One region of the Streptomyces sp. NPDC055506 genome, then DNA from elsewhere that is predicted to be linked to it. Evidence: riboswitches for the same ligand, from Rfam matches in the RefSeq annotation. Region 1 holds a riboswitch; each other region holds the start of a gene.
What was found. A riboswitch is a leader RNA that binds a small molecule or an ion and turns the genes downstream of it on or off. The one in region 1 is predicted to bind cobalamin.
Positions count from the first base shown of each region.

Region 2: another riboswitch for cobalamin. It lies ahead of cobN (cobaltochelatase subunit CobN); the one in region 1 lies ahead of metE (5-methyltetrahydropteroyltriglutamate--homocysteine S-methyltransferase).
Region 3: another riboswitch for cobalamin. It lies ahead of ACWIF2_RS04305 (prenyltransferase/squalene oxidase repeat-containing protein); the one in region 1 lies ahead of metE (5-methyltetrahydropteroyltriglutamate--homocysteine S-methyltransferase).

Region 1 is NZ_JBSHKH010000004.1:148,609-153,641, forward strand. It holds gene ACWIF2_RS03165 (energy-coupling factor ABC transporter permease) at 1-662, shown strand, start outside; gene ACWIF2_RS03170 (energy-coupling factor ABC transporter substrate-binding protein) at 659-1,021, shown strand; gene cbiQ (cobalt ECF transporter T component CbiQ) at 1,027-1,776, shown strand; gene ACWIF2_RS03180 (energy-coupling factor ABC transporter ATP-binding protein) at 1,773-2,624, shown strand; cobalamin riboswitch at 2,652-2,875, shown strand; partial or broken gene metE (5-methyltetrahydropteroyltriglutamate--homocysteine S-methyltransferase) at 3,045-5,033, shown strand, end outside.
Region 2 is NZ_JBSHKH010000237.1:406-5,616, forward strand. It holds gene cobN (cobaltochelatase subunit CobN) at 1-3,242, opposite strand, end outside; cobalamin riboswitch at 3,315-3,465, opposite strand; gene cobG (precorrin-3B synthase) at 3,510-4,796, shown strand; partial or broken gene ACWIF2_RS39890 (precorrin-8X methylmutase) at 4,810-5,211, shown strand, end outside.
Region 3 is NZ_JBSHKH010000006.1:76,122-95,502, forward strand. It holds gene ACWIF2_RS04245 (prenyltransferase) at 1-316, opposite strand, end outside; gene ACWIF2_RS04250 (class I SAM-dependent methyltransferase) at 313-1,062, opposite strand; gene ACWIF2_RS04255 (glycosyltransferase family 4 protein) at 1,056-2,516, opposite strand; gene ACWIF2_RS04260 (TetR family transcriptional regulator) at 2,676-3,389, shown strand; gene ACWIF2_RS04265 (GYD domain-containing protein) at 3,720-4,040, shown strand; gene ACWIF2_RS04270 (ferredoxin) at 4,098-4,331, opposite strand; gene ACWIF2_RS04275 (aldehyde dehydrogenase) at 4,334-5,785, opposite strand; gene ACWIF2_RS04280 (MBL fold metallo-hydrolase) at 5,876-6,928, shown strand; gene ACWIF2_RS04285 (nuclear transport factor 2 family protein) at 6,982-7,437, shown strand; gene ACWIF2_RS04290 (helix-turn-helix domain-containing protein) at 7,530-8,438, shown strand; gene ACWIF2_RS04295 (SAM-dependent methyltransferase) at 8,456-9,271, opposite strand; gene ACWIF2_RS04300 (phosphotransferase) at 9,314-9,982, opposite strand; cobalamin riboswitch at 10,025-10,166, shown strand; gene ACWIF2_RS04305 (prenyltransferase/squalene oxidase repeat-containing protein) at 10,276-11,484, shown strand; gene ACWIF2_RS04310 (SCO2322 family protein) at 11,481-12,119, shown strand; gene ACWIF2_RS04315 (energy-coupling factor transporter transmembrane component T) at 12,115-13,233, shown strand; gene ACWIF2_RS04320 (ABC transporter ATP-binding protein) at 13,230-14,897, shown strand; gene ACWIF2_RS04325 (ECF transporter S component) at 14,894-15,733, shown strand; gene ACWIF2_RS04330 (RNA polymerase sigma factor) at 15,960-16,601, shown strand; gene ACWIF2_RS04335 (CU044_5270 family protein) at 16,598-17,596, shown strand; gene ACWIF2_RS04340 (cytochrome P450) at 17,608-18,843, opposite strand; gene ACWIF2_RS04345 (steroid 3-ketoacyl-CoA thiolase) at 19,061-19,381, shown strand, end outside.

The DNA of each region.
Region 1 (5,033 bases):
TCGCCTGGGGCGTCGCGTCGGCACCGTTCGTCGTCCACGGGGTCCGGTCGCTCACCCGTGAGGTGCGCGAGCACCCCGAGAGCACCCTGCTCCTCGGCGCCTCCGGTGCCTTCACCTTCGTCCTGTCCGCCCTGAAGCTTCCGTCGGTCACCGGCAGTTGCTCCCACCCCACCGGAACGGGCCTGGGAGCCATCCTGTTCCGGCCGCCCATCATGGCGGTGCTGGGCACCATCACCCTGCTCTTCCAGGCACTGCTGCTCGCCCACGGCGGTCTGACCACGCTCGGCGCCAACGTCTTCTCCATGGCGATCGTCGGACCCTGGGCCGGATACGCCGTGTACAAGCTGCTGCGGCGGTACGACGTGCCGCTGATGGTCGCGGTCTTCTTCGGGGCGTTCTTCGCCGACCTGTCCACCTACTGCGTCACCAGCGTGCAGCTGGCGCTCGCCTTCCCCGACCCGGGCAGCGGGTTCGTGGGCGCGCTCGGCAAGTTCGGCACCATCTTCGCCGTCACCCAGATCCCGCTCGCGGTGAGCGAGGGGCTGCTGACGGTGCTCGTGATGCGGCTGCTCGTGCAGTCCAGCAAGGGCGAACTGACCCGGCTGGGCGTGCTCCTCGCCAAGAAGCAGTCCGTGACCGAGACCGAGGCGGCGACCCGATGAAGAAGAACACGAAGATCAACCTCCTGCTGCTGCTCGCCGTGGCCGCGCTCGCCGTACTGCCGCTCGCGCTCGGCCTCGGCGACCACAAGGAGGAGCCGTTCACGGGCGCCGACGGCGAGGCGGAGACGGCGATCACCGAGATCGAGCCGGACTACAAGCCCTGGTTCTCGCCGCTGTACGAACCGCCGTCCGGTGAGATCGAGTCGGCCCTGTTCTCCCTCCAGGCCGCGCTCGGCGCCGGTGTCCTCGCCTACTACTTCGGTCTGCGCCGGGGCCGGCGGCAGGGTGAGCAGCAGGCGCGGGACGCCGGCAGTGCGGCAGCCGGCACCGCCGAGGAGTCCACGGCCGAAAGGGCCTGAGCCGCGTGCTGCCGATCGACGCGGCGGCGCACAGCAGTCGCTGGCGCCGCCGCCATCCCGTGGACAAGGCAGTGCTCGGTCTCGGGCTCACCGTGCTGGCCATCTCGCTGCCGCCCTGGCCGGGCGCTGCGCTGGTGCTCGTGACGGCCGTGTGCCTGCTGCTGGGGCCGGCCGGTGTGCCCGGGCGCCGGCTGTGGCGGGCCTACCGGGTGCCGCTGGGCTTCTGCGTCACCGGCGCGGTCACCCTGCTCGTCCAGGTCGGCGGCCCGGAAGGCTTCGTCTCCCTCGCCGACGACGGGCCCCTCCGGGCCGGGGAGCTGCTGCTGCGCACCTCGGCGGCCTCCCTTGGGGTGCTGCTGTTCGCCTTCACCACGCCCATGTCCGACCTGCTGCCGCGCCTGGTCCGGGCGGGCGTCCCGGCGCCCGTCGTCGATGTCGCGCTCGTGACGTACCGCATGAGCTTTCTGCTGCTGGACTCCGTGCGCCGGATCCGCGACGCGCAGGCCGCCCGGCTCGGGCACACCACGCGGGCCGCCGCCTGGCGTTCGCTGGGCGGACTCGGCGCCACCGCGTTCGTCCGGGCCTTCGACCGGGCGGCCCGCCTCCAGGCCGGTCTCGCCGGGCGCGGCTACGACGGGACCCTGCGTGTCCTGGTGCCCGAGGCCCGCGTCTCCGTCCGCTTCACGGTCGCCAGCTGCGCGCTCCTCGCGGCGCTGGCCGTCCTCACCTTCGTACTGGAAAGGCCGCCGGCATGAGCGAGCCCGCCCTCGTCGCCCTGCGGGGCGCGTCCTTCGCCTACGAGGACGGCCCGGCCGTGCTCAGCGGCCTCGATTTCGACATCCGCGAGGGCCGGGCGCTCGCGCTGCTCGGCCGCAACGGCAGCGGCAAGACCACGCTGATGCGGCTGCTCAGCGGCGGACTGCGGCCGCACAAGGGCCGCTTGACGGTCGACGGGCAGCCGGTGACGTACGACCGCAAGGGCCTGACCCGGCTGCGGACGACCGTCCAGCTCGTGGTGCAGGACCCGGACGACCAGTTGTTCGCGGCGTCCGTCGAGCAGGACGTGTCGTTCGGGCCGCTGAACCTCGGACTGGCCGATACGGAGGTACGGGCACGGGTGGCGGAGGCGCTCGCCGCCCTGGACATCAGCGCCCTGGCCGACCGGCCCACCCATCTGCTCTCCTACGGGCAGCGCAAGCGGACCGCCATCGCGGGCGCGGTCGCCATGCGGCCCCGTGTCCTGGTCCTCGACGAGCCGACGGCCGGGCTCGACCCCGACGGCCAGGAACGGCTCCTCAGCACGCTCGACGGGCTGCGTGCGAACGGCACCACGGTGGTGATGGCCACGCACGACGTCGATCTCGCCCTGCGCTGGGCCGACGACGCGGCGCTCCTCACCCCGGACGGCGTGCACCTCGCCCCCGCGCCCACGGCACTGGCCCGGACCGATCTCCTCCGGCAGGCGGGACTGCGATTGCCGTGGGGTGCGGCCGCTGCCGAACTGCTGCGTGCCCAGGGGCTGTTGACCGATTCCGCGCCCGGCCCGCGCACCCCGGACGAACTGGCCGCGCTGGCGGCGGGACGGCCGGTGAGCGGCGGCTGAGGGTCGCTTCCCCGGCCGTCCCGTGTATAGGCTGGCGGTGCAGCTGGTTCGCCCCCGTCAGCCAGGCGGGAAGCGTCGCAAGAGGGAACCCGGTGGGAATCCGGGACTGCCCCGCAGCGGTGAGCGGGAACGACCGCCGTCATACGCACTGGGCCCACGAACAGGGCCTGGGAAGCGACGGCCAGTAGGTGTTCTCACACGGTGAGAGCGTGCCCGCGAGTCCGAAGACCTGCCAACTGCCCGCGCGCGGACCACTCGTGCGCGGACATCCCGGTGACCTCGAGGGCGGGTCGGCGTACATACCAGGCGGACGACCGCGCTGTTTCTGCCGCGCGAGGTCGTTTCCGTCCGGTTGGTCGCCCTTCGCGCTCTCGTCCCGTCGCCGGGATCTCAGGGATTCGTCTCGCGAAGGAGATCTCCGTGACCACCAAGCCCGCAGCCGCGGCAGCACGGTCCACCGTGTACGGCTACCCCCGCCAGGGACAGCACCGGGAACTGAAGAAGGCGATCGAGGGCTACTGGAAGGGCCGCGTCACCGCCGACGCGCTCCGGGCCACAGCCGCCCAGCTGCGCGCCTCGAATTGGCGGCAACTGGCCGACGCCGGCATCGACGAGGTCCCGACGGGCGACTTCTCGTTCTACGACCACGTCCTGGACACCACCGTCATGGTCGGGGCGATCCCCGGCCGCCACCGGGACGCGGTCGAGGCGGACGCCCTGGACGGCTACTTCGCCATGGCGCGTGGCACGCAGGACGTGGCGCCGCTGGAGATGACCAAGTGGTTCGACACGAACTACCACTATCTGGTGCCCGAGCTGGGTCCGGACACGGTGTTCACCGCCGACTCGTCCCAGCAGGTCGCCGGGCTGCGCGAGGCGCTGACACTCGGCCACACCCCGCGCCCCGTCCTCGTCGGCCCTGTGACGTACCTGCTCCTGGCCAAGCCCGCGCCGGGGGTGCCCGCGGACTTCGAGCCGCTCACGCTCCTGGACCGGCTGCTGCCCGTGTACGCCGAGGTCCTCGCCGACCTGCGCGCGGCGGGCGCCGAGTGGGTCCAGCTGGACGAGCCGGCCCTGGTCCAGGACCGGACCCCTGCCGAGCTGAACGCCGCCGAGCGTGCCTATCGCGACCTCGGAGCCCTCACCGACCGGTCGAAGCTGCTGGTCGCCTCGTACTTCGACCGGCTCGGGAACGCCCTGCCGGTGCTGGCGAAGGCGCCGGTCGAGGGTCTCGCGGTGGACTTCACGGGGTCGGCGGCGGCCAACCTGGACGATCTGGCCGCGGTGGGCGGTCTGCCGGGCAAGCGGCTGGTCGCCGGTGTCGTCGACGGCCGCAACATCTGGATCAACGACCTGCCGGCCTCGCTCTCCCGGCTCGGCACGCTCCTCGGCCTGGCCGACCGGGTCGACGTCTCGGCCTCGTGCTCCCTCCTGCACGTGCCGCTGGACGTGGGGGCGGAGCGGGACATCGAGCCGCAGGTCCTGCGCTGGCTGGCTTTCGCGCAGCAGAAGGCCGCCGAGGTCGTCACCCTGGCGCGCGGTCTGGCGCGGGGCACGGACACCATCGGCGCGCAACTCGCCGCGAACCGGGCGGACCTGTCCTCCCGGGCGAACTCCCCGATCACCCGCGACCCGGCCGTACGCGCCCGTACGGCCGCGGTGTCCTGGGCGGACGCAGGCCGCTCGCTGCCGTACGCCGAGCGGACCGCCGCCCAGCGCACCCGTCTGGGTCTGCCCCTGTTGCCGACCACCACGATCGGCTCCTTCCCGCAGACCGGTGAGGTGCGTTCGGCCCGCGCGGACCTGCGAGCGGGCCGGATCGACACGGCCGGCTACGAGGAGCGCATCCAGGCCGAGATCCAGCAGGTGATCTCCTTCCAGGAGAAGGCCGGTCTGGACGTCCTCGTGCACGGCGAGGCCGAACGCAACGACATGGTCCAGTACTTCGCGGAGCAGCTCACCGGCTACCTCGCCACGCAGCACGGCTGGGTCCAGTCCTACGGCACCCGCTACGTCCGCCCGCCGATCCTGGCCGGCGACATCTCCCGCCCCGAGCCGATGACCGTGCGCTGGACGACCTACGCGCAGTCCCTCACGGACCGTCCGGTGAAGGGCATGCTCACCGGCCCGGTCACCATGCTCGCCTGGTCCTTCGTCCGCGACGACCAGCCGCGTGCCGAGACGGCCCGGCAGGTCGCCCTCGCCCTGCGCGAGGAGGTGGGGGACCTGGAGGCGGCCGGGACGTCGGTCATCCAGGTCGACGAGCCCGCCCTGCGTGAGACGCTGCCGCTGCGGGCCGCCGACCGGCCGGAGTATCTGGCGTGGGCCACGGAGGCCTTCCGGCTCAGCACGGGTGGCGTGCGGCCGGACACGCAGATCCACACGCATATGTGCTACGCCGAGTTCGGC
Region 2 (5,211 bases), on a different contig from region 1:
TCGGGGCGGGTGGAGTCGCCGATGTACGCCTCGGGCGCCGTGCCGCGCAGGGCGCGGACCGTGGCGACCATGCCGCCGTGGTACTGGAAGTAGTCGTCGGAGTCGGCGATGTCGTGTTCGCGCGTGTCCGTGTTCTTCGCGGCGACCTCGATGCGCTTGTAGGCCGTCTCCATTTCCTCGCGGGCCGGGCGGCCGTCGAGTTCACGGCCGTAGGCGTAGCCGCCCCAGACCGTGTAGACCTCGGCCAGGTCGGCGTCGGTGCGCCAGTCGCGGGAGTCGATGAGCTGGAGCAGACCGGCGCCGTAGGTGCCGGGGCGGGAGCCGAAGATGCGGGTGGTGGCTCGCCGTTCGTCGCCGTGCTCGGCCAGGTCGGTTTCGACGTGGGCCCGGACGTGGTTCACCGAGGCCGGCTCGTCCAGCGACGCCGCCAGGCGTACGGCGTCGTCCAGCAGTCCGATCGTGTGCGGGAAGGCGTCCCGGAAGAAGCCCGAGATCCGCAGGGTGACGTCGATGCGGGGTCGGCCCAGCTCCTCCGCGGGGACGGGCTCCAGCCCGGTGACACGGCGGGAGGCGTCGTCCCAGACGGGGCGGATGCCGAGCAGGGCGAGGGCCTCGGCCACGTCGTCGCCCGCCGTGCGCATGGCGCTCGTGCCCCACAACGACAGCCCGACGGAGGTGGGCCATTCGCCGTTGTCGGTGCGGTAGCGCTCCAGCAGGGAGTCCGCGAGTGCCTGGCCGGTCTCCCAGGCGAGGCGGGAGGGGACGGCCTTGGGGTCGACCGAGTAGAAGTTGCGGCCGGTCGGCAGGACGTTGACCAGTCCGCGCAGCGGGGAGCCCGAGGGGCCCGCCGGAACGAAGCCACCGGCCAGCGCGTGGACCGTGTGGTCGATCTCGGCGGTGGTCCCGGCGAGGCGGGGCACGACCTCGCGGGCCGCGAACTCCAGGATCGCGGCGACCTGTTCGCCGTGCTCGGTGGGGACGGCGGCCGGGTCCCAGCCCGCGTCCTCCATCGCCTGGACCAGGGCGCGGGCCTTCTCCTCCGCCGCGTCGGCGGTCGTGCGGGTGGCGGCGGACTCGTCGAGTCCGAGGGCCTCGCGCAGGCCGGGCAGGGCCGTGGTGCCGCCCCAGATCTGGCGGGCGCGGAGCACGGCGAGGACCAGGTTGACGTGGTCGTCACCGGTGGGCGGGTTGCCGAGGACGTGCAGACCGTCGCGGATCTGGGCGTCCTTGACCTCGCAGAGCCAGCCGTCGACGTGGAGCAGGAAGTCGTCGAAGCCGTCGTCGTCGGGGCGGTCGTCCATGCCGAGGTCGTGGTCGAGCTTGGCGGCCTGGATGAGAGTCCAGATCTGGGCGCGGATCGCCGGGAGCTTGGCGGGGTCCATGGAGGAGATCTGGGCGTACTCGTCGAGGAGTTGCTCCAGGCGCGCGATGTCGCCGTAGGAGTCGGCACGGGCCATGGGCGGGACGAGGTGGTCGACGAGGGTGGCGTGGACGCGGCGCTTGGCCTGGGTGCCCTCGCCGGGGTCGTTGACCAGGAACGGGTAGATCAGGGGCAGGTCACCGAGGGCGGCGTCGGGGCCGCAGGCGGCGGACAGGCCGGCGTTCTTGCCCGGCAGCCACTCCAGGTTGCCGTGCTTGCCGAGGTGGATCATCGCGTCGGCGCCGAAGCCGCCGTCCTCGGCACGGGCGGCGATCCAGCGGTAGGCGGCCAGGTAGTGGTGGGACGGCGGGAGGTCCGGGTCGTGGTAGATGGCGATGGGGTTCTCGCCGAAGCCGCGCGGGGGCTGGATGAGGATCAGCAGGTTGCCGAAGCGGAGGGCCGCGAGGACGATGTCGCCCTCCGGGTTGCGGCTGCGGTCGACGAACATCTCGCCCGGCGCCGGACCCCAGTGCTCCTCGACCGCCGTGCGCAGCTCCTCGGGGAGCGTGGCGTACCAGCGGCGGTAGTCGGCCGCCGGGATGCGCACCGGGTTGCGGGCCAGCTGCTCCTCGGTGAGCCAGTCCTGGTCGTGGCCGCCCGCGTCGATCAGCGCGCGGATCAGCTCGTCGCCGTCGCCGGAGGCCAGGCCCGGCACCTCGGCGTCCGTGCCGAAGTCGTAGCCCTCCTCGCGCAGTCGCCGCAGCAGGGCCACCGCGCTGGCGGGAGTGTCGAGGCCGACCGCGTTGCCGATGCGGGAGTGCTTGGTCGGGTAGGCAGACAGGACCAGCGCGAGGCGCTTGTCGGCGGGCCGGATGTGGCGGAGCCGGGCGTGGCGTACGGCGATTCCGGCGACACGGGCGGCGCGCTCCGGGTCGGCGATGTAGGCCGGGAGGCCGTCCTCGTCGATCTCCTTGAAGGAGAACGGGACGGTGATCAGGCGGCCGTCGAACTCGGGGACGGCGATCTGGCTGGCCGCGTCGAGCGGGGAGACGCCCTCGTCGTTCTCCTCCCAGGCGGCACGCGAACCCGTGAGGCACAGGGCCTGGAGGATCGGGACGTCCAGCTCGGTGAGCGCACCGGCGTCCCAGGACTCGTCATCACCGCCGGCCGAGGCCGCGGCGGGCTTGGTGCCACCCGCGGCGAGGACCGTGGTGATGATCGCGTCGGCCGAACGGAGTTCCTCGATCAGCTCGGGCTCGGGGGCGCGCAGGGAGGCGACGTACAGGGGCAGGGCCCGGCCGCCCCCGTCCTCGATCGCGTCGCACAGGGCGGCGACGAAAGCGGTGTTGCCGCTCATGTGGTGGGCCCGGTAGTAGAGCACGGCGACGGTCGGACCGTCGGCGCCGTCGCGGGGCGTGCGCTCCAGCGGTCCCCAGGTGGGTGCCGCCGCCGGAGCCTCGAAGCCGTGGCCGGTCAGCAGGACCGTGTCGGAGAGGAAGCGGGCGAGCTGCTCCAGGTTGGCCGGGCCGCCGTGGGCGAGGTAGGCGTGCGCCTCGGCGGCGATGCCGACGGGGACGGTGGAGGCCTCCATCAGCTGAGCGTCCGGAGCCTGTTCGCCGGTGAGCACGACCACCGGGCGGCCGTCGGCCAGCAGCAGGTCGAGGCCGTCCTGCCAGGCCCGGATGCCGCCGAGGAGGCGTACGACGACCAGGTCGGTCCCGTCGAGGAGGCCGGGGAGGTCGTCGAGGGCGAGACGGGAGGGGTTCGCGAAACGGTAGGACACCGGGCCGGCGGCCGCGCGGGCGCTCAGCAGGTCAGTGTCGGACGTCGACAGGAGCAAGATGCGGGGGTGCGGGGGTCGTCCCCCGGATGAATGCAGCATGCGGCGTCGGGCCTTCCTCGGGGTGTCCGCGCCCCGGGTGGTGTCGAAATGGGGTCTCCCCTGCTCGGGCGAAGCCGAGAGCCTGGGAAAGGGAGTTCCTGACTCGCCCGGCCGCATGGGCCGGACTCACAGTGGCGGGACCGCGCCGGACTCGCACCGGCTTCCTCCCCTGTCGCCGTCGTGGCGATGGCGGACCGGATGATCCGCCGCGATCATAGTAAGTGCCAGGGGAAGAGGGCACGGCATACACCAGGTGTGATGGTAGGTATGCTCGCCGCCATGTCCACGGCTGCCCAGCGCTCATCGACCCAGGCCACAGCGGTCCCACGCGACCGCGGTGACGCCTGTCCAGGGACGCTGCGGCTGCACGCGGCGGACGACGGAGCGCTCGCCCGCGTCCGGATTCCCGGTGGGGTGCTGACCGTTGCGCAGGCGCGGACGCTCGTGGACGTGGCCGAACGGCTGGGCGACGGAGACCTGCATCTGACCTCGCGCGGCAACGCGCAACTGCGCGGTCTGCCCGACGGATGCGCCGGGGAGCTGGCCGAGTTGCTGGACGCGGCCGGGTTGCTGCCCTCGCGTGGGCACGAGCGGGTGCGCAACATCGTGGCCTCGCCGCTGTCCGGTCTCGACGGGCGGGGTGTGCTGGACGTACGCCCCTGGCTGACGGCCCTGGACGCGGCGTTGTGCGCGAGCGAGGCGGCGCGGGACCTGTCGGGGCGTTTTCTGTTCGCGCTCGACGACGGACGCGGTGACGTGGCCGGACTCGGTGCCGATGTGACGGTACGGGCGACGGCGGACGGCGGCGCGGAACTCGCGCTCGGAGCGGCCGGGGAAGCGCTGCGCGTCGGTGTCGAGGTAGCGGCCCGGGCCGCGTTGACGGCCGCGGAGGTCTTCCTGGAGGCGGCGCGGACGAGTGGGGACCGCGTCTGGCGCGTGGATGAACTGCCCCTCTCCGGCGACGAGTTGCTCGACGCGGTCGGTCAGCGGCTACGGGCCGAGGGTGTCCGGCACGAGCGGCGCAGCCGGGAGACCGGCCGCACGGCCGGTCCGCCCCCGGGGCCCCACGGTGCCGGCCTCTCCGTGCACGTTCCCCTGGGACGGCTCTCGGCGCACCAGTGGCGGGAGCTGACGTACGTCGCCGCGGGTGAGCTGCGTCTCACCCCGTGGCGCGGTGTGGTTCTTCCCACACCCGGAACGGACCCGGACGAATCCCTCGCCCGCCTCGCCGCCACCGGCCTGGTCACCGACCCGGACTCCCCCTGGCTGCGCGTCGGTGCGTGTATCGGCAGTCCCGGCTGCGCCAAGTCGCGGGCGGACGTACGGACCGACGCGGCCGAGGCTCTCGACGCGATCGAGCCGGGCGGCCTCCCCTTGTACTGGTCCGGGTGCGAACGCCGCTGCGGACACCCCCGGGGCGACCGCGTCGACGTGGTCGCCGCTCCGGAAGGCGGCTACCTGCTCTCCACCGCCGTGAGCGGTCAGGAACCCCGGACCACCTCCCTGGACGCCCCTGCCCGACTCGCCTCCGCCCTGGCGGCGATCGCCTCATGACCCTGACGACGACATGACCCGTACGACGACCGAAGGCAGCGAGAAGAACACCGTGACCACGTACGACTACGAGAAGGACGGCCCGGCCATCTACCGCCAGTCCTTCGCCACCATCCGCGCGGAGGCGGACCTCACGGCCCTGCCCGCCGAGGTCAGCCAGGTCACGGTCCGGATGATCCACGCCTGCGGGATGGTCGACCTCGTACGGGACCTGGCCTACTCCCCGGCCGTCGTGGCCCGCGCCCGTGAGGCCCTGCGCGCCGGCGCGCCCATCTTCACCGATGTGCAGATGGTGGCCAGCGGCGTGACGCGCAAGCGGCTGCCCGCCGACAACGACGTGCTGTGCACGCTCTCCGACCCGTCCGTGCCGGAGCTCGCGGCGAAGCTGGGCACCACGCGCAGCGCCGCCGCGATG
Region 3 (19,381 bases), on a different contig from region 1:
CGACGAAGTTGGTCTCCCGGCCGCGGTCGGTGACGTCGCCGGGCTCGCCGTCGGCGTAGGCCGCGTACCAGGAGCCGTCCTCGTTCTGGTGCCGGGCCAGCCACACGTAGGCCCGCTCGGCGGCCTCGTGCTCGCCGGCCGTGTCGAGGGCCATGGCCGCCTCGACGTGGTCCCACGGGTCGAGGTGGTGCCCCCGGAACCAGGGGATCGCACCGTCCTCGCGCTGCACGGCGAGGATGCCGGCGACGGTCGCGGCGGCCTGCCCTGCGGTGAGGACCCCGGGCAGGACCAGATGTTCCGTCCGGGGAGTGGTCACTGGGCGTCCGCCCCGGCGCCGGAGAGACGCGGCAGGTGCGGCTTGGTCGCGTACGCCACGAAGCTCTTGCCGATCAGCGGGTTCAGCGCCTGCTCGGCGACCCGGGTGGCCAGCGGCTTCTTCATGATGTCCCAGACGAGGAGCTTGTGGTACGCCCGCACCGGCAGCGCCTTGTCGTTGTCGACGCCGAACGCGCACTTCAGCCACCAGTAGGGCGAGTGCAGCGCGTGGGCGTGGTGGGTGCCGTAGGGCTTGAGGCCGGCCTCGCGGATGCGCGCCAGGAGTTCGTCGGCCTTGTAGATGCGGATGTGGCCGCCCTCGACCTCGTGGTAGGCGTCGGACAGGGTCCAGCAGACCTTCTCGGGGCCGTAGCGCGGGACCGTGATGGCTATCCGGCCGCCGGGCTTGAGCACCCGCACCATCTCCGCGAGGACGCCCTTGTCGTCCGGGATGTGCTCCATCACCTCGGAGATGATGACGACGTCGAAGGACTCGTCGGGGAAGGGCAGCGCCAGGGCGTCGCCCTCCATGGCCGTGGCGGTGGCGCCCTCGGGTGCCTCGCCGGCCTCCTTCATCGCCGCGAACCACTTGGCGACCTCGCGGATCTCCTCGCCGTTCTGGTCCAACGCCACGACCTGCGCGCCACGCCGGTAGCACTCGAACGCGTGCCGGCCGGCACCACAGCCGAGGTCCAGGACGCGGTCGCCCGGGGCGAGCGGGAACCGGGAGAAGTCGACGGTCAGCACGTGGCCCTGCTTTCGGAGTTGACGCCTTGTACATCTGTGGGAGCCGCGGACACCGCACCCGTGGGAGCCGCGGGCTCAGCCCCTGTCGAGGCCGCGGGGCGGTGGGTCCCGGAGTCTCCGTCGTCCGCTGCGGAGCGGCCCGCAACGGCGCTCTGGGACCTGGCGATCGCCTCGCGGTACCTGGCCACCGTGCCCTCCGCCGCCCTGGCCCAGGTGAAGTGCCGCAGCACTCGCTCCCGACCGGCCGCTCCGAGCCGCGCGCGCAGCTCCGCGTCGTCCAGCAGCCGGCCCAGACCGGCGGCCAGCGCGCCCGCGTCCCCGGGGGGCACCGCCAGGCAGGTCTCACCGTCACGGCCCGCGACCTCGGGTATGGCGCCGCCGGTCGTGGCGAGCAGGGGCGTGCCCGTCGCCATGGCCTCCGCGGCCGGCAGCGAGAAGCCCTCGTAGAGCGACGGCACGCACGCGACCTGCGCCGAGCGCACCAGGTCGACGAGTTCGGGGTCGGAGATGCCCTTGACGAAGTCGACGGCGCCGTCGAGGCCGTACCGCTCCATCGCCTGGGCGACGGGCCCCTCCGAGGGCCGCTTGCCGACGACGACGAGGTGCGCGCCGGGGTGCTCCGTGCGCACCTTGGCGAGCGCCTCGACCAGATGGACCAAGCCCTTGAGCGGCACGTCCGCGCTGGACGTCGTGACGATCCGGCCCGGCACGACGGGCACCGAGGGATCCGGCGAGAACAGGTCGGTGTCGGCGCCGATGTGGACCACATGGATCCGGTCCTGGCGTACGCCGAGGTGGTCGACGATCTCCTGGCGGGATGTGCCGGAGACGGTGAGCACGGAGGGGAGCCGGCGGGCGACGCGCTTCTGCATGCGGGTGAAGGCGTACCAGCGGCGCACCGACAGGCGCCGCTTCCAGCCGTCCGCCGCGTCCAGCTCCAGCTGCCGGTCGACGGTGATGGGGTGGTGGATCGTGGTGACGAGGGGCGCGCCCACGTCTCCCAGCAGCCCGTATCCGAGCGTCTGGTTGTCGTGGACGACGTCGAAATCGCCCCGGCGGGCACGCAGATGGCGGCGGGCGCGCAGCGAGAACGTCACGGGCTCGGGGAAGCCGCCGGTCCACATGGTCGCCACTTCGAGCACGTCGATCCAGTCGCGGTACTCGTCGCGCTTCGGGGTGCGGAAAGGATCCGGCTGGCGGTAGAGGTCGAGGCTGGGCAGCTCGGTGAGGCTCTGGCCGTCGTAGCCCTCGTCGAGGACGGGGTAGGGCTGGGCACCGATGACCTCGACGCGGTGGCCGAGGCGGGACAGTTCGCGCGAGAGGTGCCGGACGTAGACACCCTGGCCGCCGCAGAACGGGTTCCCTTTATAGGTGAGGAGCGCGATGCGGAGCGGTCGCAAGCCGTCGGCGGCGGGGTCCTCCGAGGGCCCGGCCTCCCTGGCCTCAGCGGTCACTCTGGCCCCCTTCTCCCTGCACTGTCCCGCGAGATTACGCCGGGACGCTAATCTAGAACAAGTTTCAGACTTGATCGTTCGGAGGCTCTGAATCTACCGGCAGGTAGGGGCGCTGTGACCAGTGGATCAGGTGATTCACGCCACGGCCGGTGCCGTGCCATGCTGTCTGATCACCAGCCCTCACGGACCGTCACGGAACGGGACCCGAGCCCCGCGGAAGCCAAGGTGAACACAGTGGCCAAGGTGGAAGCCAGAGCCGCAGCCCCCGCCTCCCCTCCCCTCACGGAGCGGCAGGAGGCCCGCCGTCGCCGCATCCTGCACGCGAGCGCGCAACTGGCCAGCCGGGGCGGTTTCGACGCCGTGCAGATGCGCGAGGTCGCCGAGTCCTCGCAGGTGGCGCTCGGCACCCTCTACCGCTACTTCCCCTCCAAGATCCATCTGCTGGTCGCCACGATGCAGGACCAGTTGGAGCACATGCACGGCACGCTGCGGAAGAAGCCGCCGCAGGGCGAGTCGGCGGCCGAGCGGGTCGCGGAGACGCTGATGCGGGCCTTCCGCGCACTGCAGCGCGAGCCGCATCTGGCCGACGCGATGGTCCGGGCTCTCACCTTCGCCGACCGCAGCGTGAGCCCGGAGGTCGACCAGGTCTCGCGGCAGACGACGGCGATCATCCTGGACGCGATGGGTCTCGAGGACCCGACGCCGGAGCAGCTCTCGGCGGTCCGGGTCATCGAGCACACCTGGCACTCGGCGCTGATCACGTGGCTGTCGGGCCGCGCCTCGATCGCCCAGGTGCGGATCGACATCGAGACGGTGTGCCGGCTGATCGCCCTGACGAATCCGGAGGGGCAGGGGCCGGAAGGGCAGAAGTAGGACCTACGAGACGGGTTCCCTTCGCCGGCATGGTCCGGATCAGGTAATGGGGGTCGCCTTCCGTTCGCTCGGCCTCTCGACCTTGCGTCCTTCCGGCCTCTCAGCCCTACCGTCGCAGTCGGCACCGGCGGAAACCCATACCTCCTGGTTTCCTGCCAACGTCGGCTACTCCGGTCGGACTCCCTCACTCGCCTCGTAGGCCAATTCCAGGCTAGAACTTCTGCCCGCAGAAGGAACCCCCTTATGCGAGATTTTTCCGAATTGTTCCGACTGGTGGATCATAAGAGGTAAGAGCGACTGCTGGGACATACCGGACGTGGAGGTGTCCTCATGTCGAAGTACCTCTTCAAGGTCAAGCTCACCCCGGAAGGGCTGAAGGGTCTGCTCAGCGAGGGCGGCAGCGCGCGGCGTGAGGTCGTCGGGCGCATGGTCGAGGGCCTCGGGGGCCAGGTGGAGACGATGTACTGGGCGTTCGGCGACGACGACGTCTACCTCACGGCGGAGCTGCCCGGAAACACCTCCGCCGCGGCCATGAGCATGGTCGTGTCGGCCGCCGGCGGGGTGCGCACGCGCACGGTCGTACTCCTGTCGGCCGACGAGGTCGACGAGGCGGTCCGGCAGAAGGTGCAGTACCGGCCCCCCGGCGCCTGACCCCCGCACCGCCGGGCGGGCGGCGGGCGGCAGGCGGCAGGCGGCAGGCGGCAGGCACTATTCCTCCGGCGGGAAAACCGCCTCGCCGCCACCCCCCAGCGTGATCACGATCGCCTCCACCGGGCAGCTCTCCGCCGCCTCCAGGACCCGTTCGTTCGCGTCCGTGTCCGGGGCGAGCGGATGGGACTGGCGGGCCGGGTCCAGGCGGAAGCCGTCCGGGGCGTGGTGGACGCACTGGGCACTGCCGATGCACAGGGAGCGGTCGACCTCGACGTGCCAGCGGTCGCCCATCGCTACGCTTCCGCCGGGAGATGGATCATCTTGTGCTCCAGGTACTCCCCGTACCCCTCGGGTCCGAACTCCCGCCCCAGGCCCGAGTTCTTGTAGCCGCCGAAGGGGCCCAGCATGTCCAGGCTGAAGGTGTTCACGGAGTACGTGCCCGTCCGGACCTGCCGGGCGATGTCGATGCCGTGCTCGACGTCCGCGGTCCAGACGCTGCCGCTCAGCCCGTAGTCGGAGTCGTTGGCGATCTTCACGGCGTCGGACTCGTCGTCGTAGGGCAGCAGGCAGATGACGGGCCCGAAGATCTCCTCGCGGGCGATGCGCATGGAGTTGTCGACGTCGCCGAAGAGGGTGGGCTCGACGTACCAGCCGCGGTCCAGACCGGCCGGGCGCCCGCCACCGGTCAGGATCTTCGCGCCCTCCTCCTGCCCGATGCGGATGTAGTCGAGGTTGCGCTGCTGCTGCCGCCTGGCGACGAGCGGGCCCACCTGGGTGGCGGGGTCCAGCGGGTCGCCGACCACGAGCGCGCCGGCCGCCGCGGCGAGGGCGTCGGCGAACTCGTCGTAGCGGGAGCGCGGGAGCAGGATGCGGGTCTGGGCGACGCAGGCCTGGCCGTTGTTCATCCAGGCCGCGGGGGCGATGCCCGCGACGGCCGTCTCGACGTCCGCGTCGGGCAGGACGACGGCGGCCGACTTGCCGCCCAGTTCGAGCGTCACACGGGTGAGGTTGCGGGCGGCCACCTCCATCACGCGCTTCCCGGCGGCCACGGACCCGGTGAAGGACACCTTGTCGATGCCGGGGTGCCCGACCAGGTACTCGCTCACCTCCCGGTCGGCGGGCAGGATCGAGAGCACGCCCTCGGGCAGCCCGGCCTCGCGGGCGATCTCGCCGAGCAGGTACGCGTCGAGCGGCGACTCGGGCGAGGGCTTGAGGACGGCCGTGCAGCCGGTGAGCAGCGCGGGGGCGAGCTTGGCGGCGGCGACGAACTGCGGGACGTTCCAGGGCACGACGGCCGCGACGACCCCGACGGGCTCGCGCCTTACGAGGATGCGGCCGAGCACGCCGTCCCGCCGCTCCTCGTAGGTGAAGTTCCGGGCGACGGTGATCGCCGAGTCCCAGACCATCACCGCGCCGAAGGCCTGGGCGAGGACGCTCCAGGAGTACGGCGAGCCGTTCTGGCCGGAGATCACGCGGGCGATCTCCTCGTGCCGGGCGACGATCCCGTCCTTGATCCGGCTCACGACCTCGATCCGCTCGTCGAGGCTCATGCGCGGCCAGGGCCCCTCGTCGAAGGCCCGCCGTGCCACCCCCACGGCCCGGTCCACATCGGCGGTCGAGGCGTGCGGGACGCGTCCGATGACCTGTTCCGTGTGCGGCGAGATCACCTCGATGACGTCCTGGCCCAGGGGGTCGGTCAACTCCCCGCCGATGAACAGCTGTCCGTGTTCCACGAGTTCGGTCATGGCCGACTGCCTTCGCATCTGACGGTGTTTCAGGAACTGATACCAGTTCTAGTTATAGTGGGCAATGGCCGTGGGACGGACGGAGGGCAGATGACAAGCAGCCAGGACCGGGAACCCACACCGGCGGTGTACGACCACGGCGGAGGCGTTCGGTCCCTGCGGGTCCCCATCCCGGACAACCCGCTCGGCCACACGCTCGTGTACGTCGTCGAAACCGACCAGGGGCCGGTGCTCGTCGACACCGGCTGGGACGACCCGGAGTCCTGGGACACCCTCGCGTCCGGCCTCACGGCGTGCGGCACCTCGGTGGCCGAGATCCACGGCGTGGTCATCACCCACCACCACCCGGACCACCACGGCCTGTCCGGCCGGGTCCGCGAGGCGTCGGGCGCGTGGATCGCGATGCACGCGGCGGACACCGCGGTCGTACGACGGACCCGGGACGCCCGTCCCGAGCGCTGGTTCTCGTACATGACGGCCAAGCTCACCGCCGCCGGAGCCCCCGAGGAGCACATCGCCCCGCTCCGCACGCCCCGGCCCCACGCCCTGCCCGGCCTCTCCCCCGCCCTGCCCGACCGCGACATCGCCCCGGGCGAACTCCTCGACCTCGCCGGCCGCCGCCTGCGCGCGATCTGGACCCCGGGCCACACCCCGGGCCACGTCTGCCTGCACCTGGAGGAGGACCACCCGGCCCGGCTGCCCGGCCACGGCCGCCTGTTCTCCGGCGACCACCTGCTCCCCGGGATCACCCCGCACATCGGCCTCTACGAGGACCCCGACGACGCCACCGTCACCGACCCCCTCGGCGACTACCTCGACAGCCTCGAACGCGTGGGCCGCCTCGCCCCCGCCGAGGTGCTCCCGGCCCACCAGCACCCGTTCCCGGACGCCCCCGCCCGCGTACGCGAACTGCTCGACCACCACGAGGCCCGCCTCACCGCCCTGCGGTCCCTCCTCGCCGAGCCCCTCACGCCCTGGCAGCTCGCCGAACGCATGGAGTGGAACCGCCCCTGGGACCGGATCCCCTACGGCTCCCGCAACATCGCGGTCTCCGAGGCCGAGGCCCACCTGCGCCGCCTGGTCAAACTGGGCCGGGCGGAGACGGTACCGGGGAGCGAGCCGGTGCGGTACGTGGCGGTGTAAGCGCGCCTGCGCGACCGTCCGGGCCGGGTGCTACAACCAAGTCCATGGACCCCATGGACCCCATCGAGCGCCTCCTCGCCGAACGCGCCTGCGAGCGCCTGATCCTCGACTTCGTCCACCGGCTCGACCTGGGCGACCCCTCGTCCGTCGCCGAGCTGTTCACCGAGGACGGCGTCTGGCAGTGGCCGCGGGACGGACGCCTGATCAAGGGCCGCGACGCCCTGCGCGCCTACTTCGGCTCCCGCCCCGCCGACCGGCTCTCCCGTCGCATGATGTCCAACGTCCTGGTCACGGTGGAGTCCCCGGACACCGCCGGGGCGATCTCGTACTTCACCACGTACCGCGTCGACGGCTACGACGGCGGCGTCATCCCGGCCGGGCCGCCGGTCCAGGTCGGGCACTACGAGGACGTCTTCCACCGGGTCGGCGGCGTCTGGCTGCTCGCTTGCCGGAGTCTTCACCTGCCCTTCGGCGGTCCCACACCGCGGTCGAACTCGCCTTTGGCATAAGCGGGATGGGGTCAGGGCAGGGCCTCTAGGATGAACGAGCCGCGGCGCCCCCACGCGTGCGGCGTTGCGTACCACCGCAAGGAGACATGCCCATGGGCACGGAAGAGGCCGCTCGAACGTCGCCCTTCAGCGGAGTCCTGGACGGGAGATCCGCCGGGCCCATGGTCCCTCGGCTGGCGCTGGGCGCCCGGCTGCGCAGGCTGCGGGACGCCCGAGGCATCGGCAGAGCGGAGGCGGGTGATGTCATCCGTGCCTCCCCCTCCAAGATCAGCCGCATGGAGGCCGGCCGCCACGGCTTCAAACTGCGGGACGTCGCCGACCTGCTCACGCACTACGGCGTCACGGACGAGGCCGAACGCGCCACGCTGCTGGCGCTGGCCGAACAGGCCAACACCCATGCCTGGTGGCAGTACTACAGCGACGTGGTGCCCTCCTGGACGCAGAGCTACCTCGGCGCCGAGCAGGCGGCGAGCGTCATCCGCTGCTTCCAGATACAGCGCGTCCCCGAACTGCTCCAGACCCCCGACTACGCGCGTGCCGCCGTCCGGCTCGCCCACGCCGGCGCCGAAGCGCGGGAGGTCGAGCGCCGGGTGGCGTTGCGGATGACCCGGCAGCGGATCCTGCACCGGCAGCCGGGCGCGGCCCAGCTCTGGGCCGTGATCGACGAGGCGGCGCTGCGGCGCCCGGTGGGCGGGCCGGAGGTGATGCGGGCCCAGCTCAGGCATCTCATCGAGGTCTGCCGGCTTCCGCAGGTCACCGTCCAGATCCTGCCGTTCCTCTCCGGCGGGCACGCCGCGGAGGGCGGTCCGGTCACCATTCTGCGGCTGCCCGGCGGCCAGTTGCCCGACGTGGTCTACCTCGAGCAGCTCACCACCGCGCTCTATCCCGACAAGGCGGCCGACATCGAACGCTACTGGGACGCCATGAACCGGCTGGTGGTCGAAGCCGAGTCACCGGACGAGACTCCGACCATCCTGCACCGCATACTTCAGGAGACCTGAGCCGGGCTCCCCGGGGTTCAGCGCTTGAGGGCGACACCGCCGTACTGGTGCACCTCCGCCGGCAGGCCCAGGGCCTCGGCGTCGGGACGCCAGCGCGAGCAGGACGTGACGCCCGGCTCCAGCAGCTCCAGGCCGTCGAAGTAGCGGGCGATCTGCTCGGGGCTGCGCAGGATGTACGGGATCGAGCCGCCGTCGTTGTACTGATTGATGGCCCGGAGGTAGTCCTCGCTGGTGTCGGTGGAGTCGTACTGCACCAGATAGCTGCCGGAAGGCAGCGCGTCCACCAGCTGCCGCACGATCTCGCGTGCCTCGTCGTGGTCCTCGATGTGGCCGAGGATGCCCATCAGCATGAGCGCGACGGGCTGGTCGAAGTCCAGCGTCTTACCGGCTTCCCGGACGATCGTGCTCGGCTTGCGCAGGTCGGCGTCGACGTAGTTGGTGACGCCCTCCGGTGTGCTGGTGAGCAGCGCGCGGGCGTGAGCCAGCACCAGGGGGTCGTTGTCGACGTAGACGATCCGGCTCTCCGGGGCCACCCGCTGGGCGATCTGGTGGGTGTTGTCCACGTTGGGCAGCCCGGTGCCGATGTCCAGGAACTGGCGGATGCCCTCTTCGGCGGCGAGATGGCGAACGGCGCGGGCGAGGAAGTAACGGGCGGCGCGCGCCCCGGTCTCGATCCCGGGGAAGATCTCCCGGAACGCGTCACCGGCCACACGGTCGACTTCGTAGTTGTCCTTCCCGCCCAGCCAGTAGTTCCAGATCCGCGCCGAGTGCGGAACCGAGGTGTCGATCTTGGAGAGCGGCTCCTGCTCGGAGTTCTCCACCTGCTCAGTCATGGACGCTCCTGCGTGTGGTCGTGGAGCTTCACGTTAACCGGTTTACCTCAGGGACAGGATCAACTCCTCAGCCGTGTCCAGCAGTTCGACCTCCGCCGGGCTCATCGTCGGATTGGAGGCGCGGCGGCGCAGGGCCTCCGTCAGGGCGGGCCGTGTGAGCGGGGACGGGTCCGCGAGAAGGGCGGCCAGCATGGTGCGAGCGGCCGGGGACAGGGGGTCGTCGGAGACCGCGGCCTGAGCGAGGATCACCGCCGAGGCCGCCCAGTCCAGCCCCGGGTCGCCCTCCTCCGTGTTGGACCAGTCGATGACGCGCGGCCCTTCGGGCGTGAGCATCACGTTCTCCGGGTGGAGGTCCAGGTGGAGGACGCGGGCCGCCGGATCGGTGGAGTGCAGGGCGGGGACGGTGTGCAGGTCGCGCAGGAGCCCGCCCAGGATCGAACCGGCCTCCGCCACCCCCAGCGTGCCCGCCAGGCAGGCCTGGAGCATGGTCGGGCCGGAGAGCCGCTCCATCACCAGGTCGGCGCGGGAGCCGGTCGGGCGCACCCGGGGAACCGGAAAGCCGTGGGCGCGCACATGCTCCATCACCGCGCCCTCCGCAGCCGCGTCTCCCCCGCCCTCCCGTTCGCGGCGCAGCACCCACCCCTCGTCGATCTCGTACACGTCGGCGCGGCGGCCCGAGCCGAGCAGTCGGCCTGGTGGTGTCGTCGGCATGGGCCGAAGCTACCCGCCCGTACGGTGCCCCTCGGCCCGTTTTGGACGTGCGGGTACAGTGAGCGGGTCGTCATCACACCCGTACAGGGGGAAGCCGGTGCAATTCCGGCGCTGACCCGCAACCGTGAACCGCCCGCCGAGGCAGGCGGTGAGCCGGATCGCCCCGTACGGTTCGTGACCGGCTCACGTGCCCGGCGCCCGTCGGTGCACGGCACCGTCGAGGTATACGGAGCCGAGCCGCCGGGGTGTCCCGTGCTGTCCGGCTCCCTCACAGGGAGAGGCACCCGCCGATCATGAACGTCCGCCGCAGCGCCGCGGTCCTGGCCGCCGCCACCGTGATCGGCGCCGCCACGCCGGCCGCCGCCGCACCGTCGCCGACTCCGTCCCAGGCGTTCCCCTCCGCCCTGTACGGGGACAAGGACCCGAAGTTCGACGGCGTCTGGCGCCAGTCGCTCGCCCTGCTGGCCCAGGACACGGTGGGTGTGAAGCCGGCCGCCAAGTCCGTCACGTGGCTGGAGCGTCAGCAGTGCGCGGACGGCGGGTTCGCCGCGTACCGTCCCGATCCCGCCGCCGCGTGCGATGCCAAGACCATGCTCGACACCAACGCCACGGCCGCCGCCGTCCAGGCCCTCGCCGCGCTCGGCGGACAGGACGCCGTCACCGGCAAGGCCGTCGGCTGGCTGAAGTCCGTCCAGAACGAGGACGGCGGCTGGGGCTACGCGCCCGGCGGCGCCAGCGACACCAACTCCACGTCCGTCGTCATAGGCGCGCTGACCGCCGTCGGCGAGAAGCCGGACCAGGTCGAGAAGGGCGGGAAGTCGCCCTACGACGCCCTGCTCGCACTCGCCCTCGGTTGCGACGACGGCGACGACGCGGGCGCCTTCGCCTTCCAGCCGGACAAGAAGGGCAAGCCGGCCGCCAACGCGGACGCCACAGCGGCGGGTGTGCTGGGCGCACTGGGCAAGGGCATGGTGGTGGAGGCGGGTAAGAAGTCCGACGCCACCTGTGCGGAGCCCGGTACGCCGGACCAAGCCGCCGCCAACGGTGCCGCCTACCTCACGAAGACCCTCGCCAAGGACGACGACCACCTCACCTCCGCCCTCGCCGGCGCGGACCCCCAGCCCGACCACGGCAACACCGCCGACGCGGTCGTGGCACTCGCCGCGCGGGGTGAGACGGAGCAGGCCCAGAAGTCCGTTCGGTGGCTGGAGAAGAACTCCGCCACCTGGGCCGAGCAGGGCGGTCCCGCCGCCTACGCCCAGCTGATCTTCGCCGCGCACGCGACGGGCGCGAACCCGCGCGACTTCGGCGGCACGGACCTGGTGAAGCAGCTCAACGCGACGGGCCCGGCCCCGCAGACGTCCGAGAAGACCGCGTCGGCGCAGGACAAGAGCGACTCGAAGTCGGACTTCTTCGGCGTCTGGTGGTACGTCGGGGTCTGCCTCGTCGCCGGTATCGGCATCGGCTTCCTCTTCACCGGCCGCAAGAGGCAGCAGTCGTGATTCGCCGGGCCGTTCTCCTCCTCCTGGCCTCGCTCCTGCTGTGCGCGGGCGCGGGCCAGGCCCAGGCCGCCGGCTACCGGTACTGGTCGTTCTGGGACCGCGAAGGCGACCGCTGGGTCTACGCCACCCAGGGCCCGTCCATGGCCCGCCCCTCGGACGGCGACGTCCAGGGCTTCCGCTTCGCGGTGAGCGAGGACTCCTCCGAGGCCGCCCGGCCGCGCGGCACGACCGACTTCGGGACCATCTGCTCGAAGACGCCCGCGCAGGACGGCAAGAAGCGGGTAGCGCTCGTCATCGACCCCGGCACGAAGTCGGACGCCCCCCAGGGCGAGACCCCGCCCCCCGCCCGGACGGCCTGTGCCCGGGTCGCCCCCGACGCGACCACGGCAGAGGCCCTCGCGACGGTCGCCAAGCCCCTCCGCTACGACACGAACGCCCTGTTGTGCGCGATCGCGGGCTACCCGGAGAAGGGCTGCGGAGAGCAGGTGTCCGGTTCCCGGAAGTCGTCACCGGCGGCGAAGACGGACACGTCCGACGACAACGGCCCGTCCCTGGGCCTGCTGGCGGGCATCGCCGTGGTGACGGCACTGGGGGCGGCGGCGATCTGGCAGGTACGGCGGCGTGACCAGGATTAGCAGCGCGGACCGGCTCAGCCACGCGCCCTCCCACCCCCCGCGCCGGCCCCGAGCCCCTCTGCACCCCGGCGCCTGGTGGCTCTGGGCCCTCTCCCTCGGCACCGCGGCCACCCGCACCACCAACCCCCTCCTCCTCACCCTCCTCATCACGGTCTCCGCCTACGTCGTGGCGACCTGCCGCCCCGCGACCCCCTGGTCCCGTTCCTACGGCGCCTTCGTCAAACTCGCCCTCGCCGTCCTGGTCATCCGCCTTCTCTTCGCGATCGTCCTCGGCTCCCCCATCCCCGGCACGCACACTCTCGTCACCCTCCCCGAGGTGCCCCTCCCCGACTGGGCCCAGGGCATCCGCCTCGGCGGCGACGTCACGGCCGAGGCCCTCGCCTTCGCGTTGTACGACGGTCTGAGACTGGCCGCCCTGCTCGTTTGTGTCGGCGCCGCGAACGCCCTCGCGAATCCCTCACGCCTGCTCAAGTCCCTCCCGGGCGCCCTGTACGAGATGGGCGTCGCCGTCGTCGTCGCCCTCACCTTCGCGCCGAACCTCATCGCCGACGTCCAGCGCCTGCGCGCCGCCCGCCGGCTGCGGGGCCGCCCGGACAAGGGTCTCCGGGGCCTGCTGCAGGTGGGTCTCCCGGTCCTGGAGGGCGCGTTGGAGCGCTCGGTGTCCCTGGCCGCCGCGATGGACGCCCGCGGCTACGGCCGTACCGCCCGGGTCCCGGCCGCGGTCCGCCGTACCACCGCCGCCCTCACCCTCGGCGGCCTGCTCGGCGTGTGCGCCGGAACGTACGGGCTGCTCACCGCCGAAGGCGCCGCCTACGGCTTCCCGGTCCTCCTCGTCGGCCTCGCCGCCGCTCTCGCGGGTCTCCGGCTCGGCGGCCGGAGGTCGCCGCGCACCCGGTACCGCCCGGACCGCTGGGACGTGCGCGCGCTGCTGGTCGTCGCCTCCGGCGTGGCGGTCGCCGCGCTCCTCGTGCTCGCCTCGGTCCGTGACCCCGCGGCCCTGCACCCCGGCGTGGTGCCGCTCGTGGCCCCCACACTCCCCCTCTGGCCCGCGGCCGCGATCCTCCTCGGCCTGCTGCCCGCGTTCGTCGCCCCCGAGCCCAAGGAACCGTCGTGATCCGCTTCGAGGATGTATCCGTCACCTACGACGGTGCCTCCGAACCCACCGTCCAGGGCATCGACTTCGAGGTCCCGGAGGGCGAACTCGTCCTGCTGGCGGGCCCGTCCGGTGTCGGCAAGTCCACCGTCCTGGGCGCGGTCAGCGGGCTCGTGCCGCACTTCACCGGCGGCACCCTGCGCGGCCGGGTCACGGTGGCCGGACGCGACACCCGCACGCACAAGCCGCGCGAACTCGCCGACGTCGTCGGCACGGTGGGCCAGGACCCGCTCGCCCACTTCGTCACCGACACCGTCGAGGACGAACTCGCCTACGGCATGGAGTCGCTGGGCCTCGCCCCGGACGTGATGCGCCGCCGCGTGGAGGAGACGCTCGACCTCCTCGGCCTGGCCGATCTGCGCAACCGCCCGATCGCCACGCTCTCCGGCGGCCAGCAGCAGCGCGTGGCGATCGGCTCGGTCCTCACCCCGCACCCGAGCGTCCTCGTCCTGGACGAGCCGACCTCCGCGCTCGACCCCGCGGCCGCCGAGGAGGTCCTGGCGGTCCTCCAGCGCCTCGTCCACGACCTCGGCACGACGGTCTTCATGGCCGAACACCGCCTGGAACGCGTCATCCAGTACGCCGACCAGGTCGCCCTCCTACCGGCCCCGGGCGCGCCCCCGATCGTCGGCCCCCCGGCCGAGGTGATGGCGGTGTCCCCGGTGTATCCACCGGTGGTGGCCCTGGGCCGCCTGGCGGGCTGGACTCCCTTGCCACTGACGGTCCGAGACGCGCGCCGCCGGGCAGCAGATCTACGGCAGCAATTTGAGGCACAAGAGGGCATCGTCCTCAAGGGGCGCGGGGAACTGCGCGACAAGCCACAACCAACCCGCACCCGCCAACACTCCACACCCCCCACCCCTCTGGGCGAAGTCCAAGCCCTCTCAGTAACCCGCTCCCGCATCCAAGCCCTACGCCACATCGACCTCACCATCACCCCCGGCGAAACCATCGCCCTCATGGGCCGCAACGGCGCCGGAAAATCCACCCTCCTCAACTCACTCGTCGGCCTCATCACCCCCACCTCAGGAACAGTCAAACTCGGCGAAGCCACCCCCCACCGCACAGCCCCCAAGGACCTCGTCCGCAAGGTCGGCCTGGTCCCCCAGGAACCCCGCGACCTGCTCTACGCCGACACCGTCGCCGCCGAGTGCACGGCGGCCGACCAGGACGCCGGAGCAACACCCGGCACCTGCCGTGCCCTGGTCACCGAGCTGCTCCCCGGCGTCACCGACGACACCCACCCCCGGGACCTCTCGGAGGGCCAGCGCCTCGCCCTCGCCCTGGCCGTCGTACTGACGGCAAGGCCCCCGCTGCTGCTGCTGGACGAGCCCACCCGTGGCCTGGACTATGCGGCGAAGGCCCGCCTGGTCGGCGTGCTGCGACAGCTGGCGACCGATGGACACGCCATCGTGCTGGCCACGCACGATGTGGAGCTGGCCGCCGAGATCGCCCACCGGGTGGTGCTCCTGGCCGAGGGCGAGGTGATCGCGGACGGCCCGACGGCGGACATCGTGGTCTCCTCCCCGTCCTTCGCCCCGCAGGTCACCAAGATCCTGGCCCCGCAGCACTGGCTCACGGTCTCCGAGGTCCGCGCGGCGCTCCAGCCCGGGACGGATGCGTGAACGCCCAGCGCCAGGCCCGGGCAGTCCGCCTCGGCCCCCGCTCCATCATCGCCCTGCTCCTGGTCAGTGCCGTGGGGGTGGCCGCGTTCGGGTGGCCCTTGCTCGCCCCGCCCACCTCGCGGCTCAGCGCCCACGCGCAGGACGCGCCCTGGCTCTTCGCGGGCCTGCTGGTGCTGCTCGTGGCGGTGGTGGCCGCGGCGATCTCGGAGTCCGGTCTGGGCCCGAAGGCGGTGGCGATGCTCGGCGTGCTGGCCGCCACGGGGGCGGCCCTGCGGCCGATCGGCGCCGGTACCGCCGGGATCGAGCCGATGTTCTTCCTGATGGTGCTGAGCGGCCGGGTTCTCGGCCCGGGCTTCGGGTTCGTCCTCGGCTCGGTGACGATGTTCGCGTCCGCGCTGCTCACGGGCGGGGTGGGCCCGTGGCTGCCGTTCCAGATGCTGGCGATGGGCTGGTTCGCCATGGGCGCGGGCCTCCTGCCGGGCCCGGACCGCCTCCGCGGCCGTACGGAACTGACCCTCCTGGCGACATACGGCTTCCTCGCCGCCTTCGCCTACGGCACGGTGATGAACATGGCGGGCTGGCCCTTCATGAGCGCGCTCGCCTCGAACGTCGCCTTCGACCCGCAGGCGGCGGTCCCCGCCAATCTGGCCCGTTTCCTGGCGTACTGCCTGGCCACCTCGCTCGGCTGGGACCTGGGCCGAGCCGTCGTCACGGTCGTCCTGACGCTCACCCTCGGTCCGGCGGTGCTCAGGGCGCTGCGCCGAGCCACGCGCCGGGCGGCGTTCGAGACGCCGGTCACGTTCGACGCGCCCACGGCAGTGAAGCCCCCCACATGACCCACGTCACGTACGAAGCGAGGCCGTAGGGACCAGTCCCGGTCACCGGCCGGACCACACCACTGAATGTTGCCGCACCTAGTAAAGGTGGACATTGCAGGCATCGGCAGACGCTGTTTCTCTTGACGACCAGGCGGCGGTCCCCTGATCCCCGGGGCCGCCGCCTTTCAGACGGCAGTCGCGGAGTGGAAGTGGAACCGCTGTAGCTGTGCGGACACTTGTTGCTGTGGACTCCCCCTTGCATGAACGGGTTCGGTCTGGCGATCGGACGGCGTTCGCCGAGATTTTCGACGAACATGCGCGTGTCGTCTATGCCCATGCGATCAGGACTACGGGTGACTGGGCCCTCGCCGAGGACGTCATGTCCCTCACCTTTCTGGAGGCCTGGCGGCTGCGCGACAAGCTGCGCGAGGAGGTCAGAAGCGTCCGGGCGTGGCTTTTAGGCATCGCGACCAATGTGATGCGCAACATCGCCCGGGCGGCACGTCGGCATCGGGAGGCGATGTCCCGTCTACCACCGCCGGAAGCGTTGCCTGACTTCTCGGATGAGGTGGTCGGCCAGTTGGCCGACGCTCAGCGGCTGTCCGCCGCAGCCCGAGCGTTGCAACGTCTGAAGCGAACCGAACGCGAGGTCTTCACCTTGGTCGTCTGGTCCGATCTGGGGTACGCCGCGGCCGCTGAGGCGTTGGGAATTCCTGTGGGCACCGTACGTTCCCGGCTCTCCCGAGCGAGAGAGAAGCTGCGTCGGCTCGTCGAGGAGGAGCTTGTGGCAGATCCGCGAGGTGTGGAACTGCGGACCGGCAGCGGACACATATCGCAGAGCGGGGAGGCCGCAGCCCGCCCTTCCCACAGGAGGAGTGCACGATGAGTTCGGAGCAGGAAAGGCTCGAGCGTGAGCAGGCGAGTCGGATGCTGCCTCCGGCTCCCTGTCCGGAGCCTGCACCCGGACGAGTGGAAGCCCGCCGTGAGCACTTCTTAGGCGAGGTCGACCGGCAGGCGCGATCCCGCTCTCCCCGTCTGGCGCTGCGGTCGACAGGGCGCTGGGGGCTGATGCTGGGAGCGGCAGTGGCCGCTGGAGCGGCCGTCGTCGTTCTCACGCTCGACTTCGGCTCCCCTGGCGCTCGGCCTGACGTGCCACCGGCTTCGGCAGCGTCGGTCGAATTGCTGGAGAGAGCCGCTCTGGCCGCCGCTACGACGCCCCAGACGAAGGTGCGCGCCGGGCAGTACTCGTACGTGAAGACGGTCGGCCACACATCGGTGCTGTCAGAGACCAAGTCCGGCGAGATGGAACTCCTGCGCCAAAACGAGGCCATGGAGCAGTGGATCTCGGTGGACGGCAATGAACAGACTCTGCAGCGCAAAGACGGCAACGACAAACTGCTGCCGGGCACTCCGGGCCGAGGCGATCTGAACTCACCGACCTACAACTTCCTGGCTGCCCTGCCAACCGACCCCGGCGCTCTGCTGAAGCGGATCCGCGACGACGCTGAGAAGAATCACGGAGCCGGTTCCGACTCCACGACGGGACCGGACCAGGAAGCCTTCGTCATGATCGGCGACCTGCTGCGCAACGGAGTGACTCCCCCCGAGACCACTGCGGCCCTCTACCGCGCCGCTGCTCTCATTCCCGGAGTCGACGTCGCCCCCGACGCCGTCGACGCGGCAGGCCGAAACGGGGTCGCCGTCGCCCGAACACACGACGGCGAACGCACTGAGTGGATCTTCGACAAGAGCACGGCACGCCTGCTGGGTGAGCGCACAGTCCTCGTGGAGGACACCGCCTGGGGCAAGGCCGGCACTGTCGTCACCTCCGTCGCCGTCGTCAACAGCGGCATCGTCGACGGGGCCGGACAAGCCCCTTAGGCCGACCTCTGTCAGCCCGTACTCACCCGGAGTTCCTTCACACCGTTGATCCACGCCGACCGCAGCCGGCGTGGATCGTCGACCAGTTTCAGACCCGGCATGGCGTCCGCGATGGCGTTGAAGATGAGGTCGATCTCCAGTACCGCGAGGGACTTGCCGAGGCAGTAGTGCGGGCCGCCCCCGCCGAAGCCGAGGTGCGGGTTGGGGTCGCGGGTGACGTCGAAGTCGTCCGGTTCGTCGAAGACCTCGGGGTCGTGGTTGGCGGAGGCGTAGAAGAGGCCGACGCGGTCGCCCTTGCGGATCCGCTTGCCGCCCAGCTCGGTGTCCTGTGTGGCGGTGCGCTGGAAGGCGGCGACCGGGGTCGCCCAGCGCACGATCTCCTCCGCCGTCGTCGAGGGGCGCTCCCTCTTGTACAGCTCCCACTGCTCGGGGTGGGTGAGGAAGGCGTGCATGCCGTGGGTGATGGCGTTGCGGGTGGTCTCGTTGCCCGCGACGGCCAGCATCAGCACGAAGAAGCCGAACTCGTCCGAGTTGAGGTTGCCCTCGTTCTCCGCCGCGACCAGTTGCGTGACGATGTCATGGGCGGGGCACTGCTTGCGCTCGGCGGCCATGTTCATCGCGTAGGCGATGATCTCCGTGGCCGACTCGGCTCCGACCTCCTCGGTGATGGCGTACTCGGGATCGTCGTACGCGATCATCTTGTTGGACCAGTCGAAGATCTTGTCCCGGTCCTCCTGCGGCACGCCCATCAGCTCCGCGATCGCCTGGAGGGGCAGTTCGCAGGCGACCTGGGTGACGAAGTCGAACGGCCCCGTGTGCGTACGGGCGTGTCCGACGATCGCGAGGGCCCTGGCCCGCAGCCGTTCCTCCAGGGCGCGGATCGCCCGGGGCGTGAACCCGCGCTGCACGATCTGCCGGACCCGGGTGTGCTCCGGCGGGTCCATGTTGAGCAGGATGAACCGCTGGGCGTCGATGGAGTCCCGGTCGATGTGCTCGTTGAAGCGGATGATCGCCGTGTTGAGGTACGACGAGAACAACTCCGGGTGCGTGGAGACGTACTTGACGTCGGCGTGCCGGGTGACGGCCCAGTACCCCTCGTCCTGGAAACCGGCGAGACCAGCCGGCTGTGGCACCCAGCAGACCGGCTCGACCCGGCGCAGCTCGGCGAACTCCGGCAGGGGCACGCGTTGATGGAGCAGGTCCGGGTCGGTGAAGTCGAACCCGTCGGGCAGCGCGGGACAGGGCATGGGCGGCTCCCACCACTCGTACCGACTCTTGTTCTGACGGTCCATCAGCTGTGCGGAGTTGCGGTGACGGTAGTAACGGGTTCTACAACTAGCAAGAGGCATGGACCCCTCAATTGCCCGCACGACCCTTGCGGTCACCGAGTGGCCGTCAGCACACTGCTGACAGAACTAGAACGCGTACTAGTTCCGCGTAGCCTCCCGGAGAGGACCCGCACCCATGGCTGCCGAACCCGTGATCGTCGAAGCCGTACGCACCCCGATCGGCAAGCGCGGCGGCGCGCTCGCCCATCTGCACCCCGCCTATCTGCTGGGCGAGACCTACCGCGAACTCCTGGGCCGCACCGGCATCCCCGCCGACTGCGTCGAACAGATCGTCGGCGGCACGGTCACCCACGCCGGCGAGCAGTCCATGAACCCCGCGCGCACGGCCTGGCTCACGATGGGGCTGCCCTACGAGACGGCGGCGACGACCGTCGACGCACAGTGCGGCTCCTCCCAGCAGGCCTCGCACATGCTGGCCAACATGGTCGCCACCGGC